DNA from 2 places in the Listeria marthii genome. Region 2 is predicted to be linked to the other one. Evidence: predicted binding sites of a transcription regulator. Region 2 holds the regulator's gene; the other holds the start of a gene.
What was found. Region 2 encodes NrdR, which represses ribonucleotide reductase genes. Its sites were predicted from a motif close to AACACNATATATNGTGTT; they were not measured.

Region 1 (2,476 bases), on a different contig from region 2:
CAACGATTGTAGTCGCTTTGAACGTATAACCTGGGTTTGCTTCGATAACGATTGGTTCATCATGGATATCTTCTGGACGAATACCGAAAACGATATCTTTGCCGTCGAATCCTCTGTCTTTAAGAAGTTTCAATTTGCCTTCTGGAACAGCGATTGTGAAGTCATCACCGATAAAGTTAGCGCCATCTAAACGACCTTTGAAGAAGTTCATTGCGGGGCTACCAATAAAGCCGGCTACGAACATGTTCACAGGGTGATCATACACTTGTTTTGGCGTACCAACTTGTTGGATAACACCGTCTTTCATGATAACGATACGAGTCGCCATTGTCATTGCTTCTGTTTGGTCATGGGTAACGTAAATCATTGTTGTATCTAATTGTTGGTGAAGTTTTGTAATTTCCGCACGCATTTGCACACGTAATTTCGCATCTAAGTTGGAAAGTGGTTCATCCATAAGGAAGACTTTAGCGTCACGAACAATCGCACGGCCTAAAGCAACACGTTGACGTTGACCACCGGAAAGTGCACTTGGTTTACGTTTTAAGTATTCTGTTAAGCCAAGAATATCAGCTGCGTGCTCCACACGTTTTTTGATTTCGTCTTTCGGCATTTTACGAAGTTTTAAACCAAATGCCATATTATCATATACAGTCATATGTGGGTATAATGCGTAGTTTTGGAAAACCATTGCGATGTCGCGGTCTTTCGGTGCAACATTATTCATTACTTTGCCATCAATCGATAATTCGCCTTTAGAAATTTCTTCTAGTCCAGCGATCATACGTAATGTAGTAGATTTACCACAACCAGATGGTCCTACGAAAACGATGAATTCTTTGTCATCGATTTCTAAATTAAAGTCAGAAACTGCAGTTACTTTGTTATCATATATTTTATAAATATGTTCTAGTGATAATTGTGCCAACTTACTTCGCCTCTTTCTATTTTTTAACTTGTGTTCATTGTATATGAAAACGCTTTACAAAAACTATGGCAATTTGCACAAAGAAAAAATTCATCCGTTGGGCAAAGTGCATAACTACCAAAAAAATAAAAAGAAGTAAAGGGACAAAAGACCTTTTATGTGAAGGATTTTTCATGCCAATTAATTCTTTAGTCCCAATTCCAAAAAATCCTCAGATATCATTACAAAAAAGCTTTATCTTGTGTTATATTATTAAAGCAGACACAATATATAGTTAGTGGGGGATTATCATGTACGTGGAACAACTTAATGAACAAAAGGTAATAAAAAGGGATGGCCGTAAAGCAAACTTTGATTTAATTAAAATCCGTAATGCTGTCGAAGCATCTATGAAAGCAATTAGTTTAGAGGACGAAACTTTCTTAGAAGAGATTTTGCTTGAGGTTGTAAGTGAATTACCTAACAAAACAGATATGACCATCGATGAAATCCAGCATTGCGTCGAAAATACTTTAATGAAATCGACGTATCCTGATGTAGCGAGGGCTTACATAGAGTACCGACACGACCGTGACCATGAGCGTGAAAACATCACAGACATGCACAAAAGCGTAGAAAAATTACTACAAAAAGACAAAACAGTAGTCAACGAAAATGCCAATAAAGACGCAACTGTTTTCAACACACAACGCGATTTAACAGCAGGGGCCGTAGCCAAAAGTTACGCATTAAAATACATGCTGCCAAAACACGTATCCAACGCCCATTTAAAAGGAGAAATCCATTTTCACGATTTAGACTACAGCCCATACCACGCGATGACAAACTGTTGTTTAATTGACATTGAGGGAATGCTTAAAAAAGGATTTACGATTGGTAATGCCAACGTAGAAAGTCCGAAATCAATCCAAACAGCTACAGCCCAAATTGCTCAAATAATCGCAAACGTAGCTAGTTCTCAGTACGGCGGCTGTTCCGTAGACCGAATTGATGAAGTTTTATCCGTTTACGCACGTTTGAACTTCGAAAAACATAAAAAAGATGCGACGGAATGGGTCGTACCCGAAAAACAAGAAGGCTATGCGGAGGAGAAGACACGTAAAGACATTTACGATGCCATGCAAAGTTTAGAATACGAAATCAACACATTATATACAAGTAACGGCCAAACACCGTTCGTAACACTAGGCTTTGGTCTTGGTGAAGATTGGTTCGCCCGCGAAATTCAAAAAGCTATTCTAAAAGTACGGATTGGCGGCGTTGGTAAAGATAAACACACAGCCATTTTCCCGAAATTAGTATTTTCGATTCGCCGCGGAACTAATTTAAACGCAGCAGATCCTAACTATGATATCAAACAATTAGCGCTGGAATGCTCCTCAAAACGGATGTATCCAGATGTGCTAAACTACGATTCACTTGTGCGCTTAACAGGCGATTTCAAAGTACCAATGGGTTGTCGTTCTTTCTTGCCAGCTTGGGAAAACGAAAACGGGGAACACGTGAACGCGGGAAGAAACAACCTTGGTGTTGTAACGCTTAACATTC
Region 2 (2,476 bases):
CAGAGCCGTTAACGGAAGCATTCACCTTAGCTGATTTTGCAACAGGTGTGAAAAAAACAAGCCGTGCCATCAAAACGGCGTTACTTGACCAGAAATTAGTCGCTGGAGTAGGGAATATTTATGCGGATGAAATTTGTTTTGCAGCAAAAGTGCGGCCGGAAAGAGCGGCGAATTCGCTTTCGGACAAAGAAATTAAACGGATTTTTGAAGCGACAAAAAGCATTATGACTGAAGCTGTCGCACTTGGTGGTTCAACGGTTAGAACGTATGTGAACTCCCAAGGGAAACTAGGCCAGTACCAAGATAAATTAAAAGTGTACGGAAAAGCGGGCGAATTGTGCGTTATTTGCGGCACGCCAATTGAAAAAATTAAATTAAATGGACGCGGGACGCATTTTTGCCCGAATTGTCAAAAGTAGAAAGTGAGCTGGAATCATGGGTAAAACAATTGGATTAACAGGAAGCGTGGCAACAGGGAAGTCAACTGTGAGTAACCTGATTCAGCAAGCTGGTATTCCGCTAGTTGATGCAGATGTGGCGGCTCGAAAAGTCGTGGAGCCAGGTACTGATGGACTGGCGGAAATTGTTGCTTACTTTGGCGAAGAGATTTTACTAGCGGATGGTACGCTAAATCGTCCGAAATTAGCGGGAATTATTTTTAAAGATAAAGCAAAACGCGAAAAATTAAATGAAATTACGCATCCTCGTGTGAAAGATTATATGTTATCGGAGCGAGAACGTTATTTTGAAGCGGGAGAGGAAATGGTGTTTTTTGATATTCCTCTGTTGTTTGAAAGCCATTTAGAATCGTTAGTTGATCAAATTGTCGTTGTTTGGACGACTCCAGAAACAGAGTTAAACCGCTTAATGGAGCGAAATGATTTAACAAAAGAAGATGCTTTAGCAAGGATTAATAGCCAAATGGGAATTGATGAAAAGGCTCGAAAAGCTGATTTTGTGATTGATAATAATACGTCACTAGAAAATACACAAAAGCAAGTTCTTACTTTTATCGAACGTTTTGTAAAGAACAAATAGCCACCCTTAGTTTCACATGGTATAATGAGGCATACAAATAAACAGATAGAGAAATGCTAGGGATAGGAGTGATTTTTTGTGAGATGTCCTACTTGTAAATATAATGGCACGCGTGTTGTAGACTCAAGACCGGCCGACGATGGTAATTCCATCAGAAGACGACGTGAATGTGAAAAATGCGGATTTCGTTTTACCACTTTTGAAAAGGTAGAAGAGAGTCCTTTAATAGTTGTGAAAAAAGACGGAGCAAGAGAAGAATTTGCTCGTGAAAAAGTGAGACGTGGTTTAATTAGAGCTTGTGAAAAACGGCCAGTTAGCGCAGAACAAATCGAAGAAATTGTCAATGAAGTGGAGCGCGAATTAAGAAATATCGGCGACAGTGAGATTGCCTCTGACTTAATCGGTGAAAAAGTAATGAATAAATTAGCGAGTCTGGATGAAGTTGCCTACGTGCGCTTTGCTTCGGTTTATCGCCAGTTTAAAGATATCAGTGTGTTTGTAGAAGAACTAAAAGATTTGATGGAAAAAAATAAAGATAGGTGAGTAAATTGACGGAATTTTGGATGGAGCTTCAAGCGGTAGACAGCTATCAAGTGAAGGCAAGTGGAATCTTGACGGGCGCCGACAGAAAAATAATTACAATGTTATATCAACCGTTAATGGGGGCGGAATGTCTTGCTTTATACCAAACACTGTTCACAGAAGTCGAAGAAAACAGACTTTGGTCAGAAGCGCATTCGCACGTCCAACTTTTAAATATGCTTGATATTAGTTTAAAAGCGTTATTCGAAGCACGGCTAAAATTGGAAGGTTTAGGCCTTCTAAAAAGTTATGTAAAAACCGAAAACGACCAACGCTTTTATATTTACGAAATCTTGCCACCGTTATCACCAGAAAAGTTTTTTTCAGATGGTCTATTGAATATTTATTTATATAGCAAAATCGGTAATGCGCAGTTTCAACGTTTGCGTCGCTTTTTTGCAGATGAGACGTTTGAAACCACTACATATAGCGAAATTACTCGTTCATTCCAAGACGTTTTTGAACCATTTAAAGGTGGTAGTAGCGCTGTTCCATCTGAATCCAATCAAGTTTTAGTAGATAAAGTTGAGGCAAAAGAAATCGAATTTGATGACGCTAGTTTTGACTTTAATTTATTTTTAAGTTTGCTTTCACCGGGTATGATTGCCCGCGAAAAAATAACAAAAGAAGTGCGCCAAACGATTTTAAAATTGCACGGAATTTACCAAGTTTCCGAAAAAGACATGCCGAGTTATTTGTATCGCGCGCTTGATGCGAATGGCGAGATTGATATTGTTTATTTGCGGAAAATTGTCCGTGAAGGTTATACGATTGAAAACGGAGCACCGCCAAAATTGCAAATGAAACAGGAAACGCCGGTTAGCCGAGAACCAGAGGAAGCATTGAATGACGAGGA

Region 1: nrdD (anaerobic ribonucleoside-triphosphate reductase) is a predicted target of NrdR. The motif match lies at 1,189-1,206, and genes of this name have one in related genera.

The regions. Positions count from the first base shown of each region.
Region 1 covers NZ_JAASWB010000005.1:56,429-58,904, forward strand. Annotated here, with positions in the region: gene HCJ55_RS10375 (oligosaccharide ABC transporter ATP-binding protein MsmX) at 1-928, opposite strand, end outside; gene nrdD (anaerobic ribonucleoside-triphosphate reductase) at 1,219-2,476, shown strand, end outside.
Region 2 covers NZ_JAASWB010000003.1:136,652-139,127, forward strand. Annotated here, with positions in the region: gene mutM (DNA-formamidopyrimidine glycosylase) at 1-419, shown strand, start outside; gene coaE (dephospho-CoA kinase) at 436-1,038, shown strand; gene nrdR (transcriptional regulator NrdR) at 1,117-1,581, shown strand; gene HCJ55_RS06070 (replication initiation and membrane attachment family protein) at 1,587-2,476, shown strand, end outside.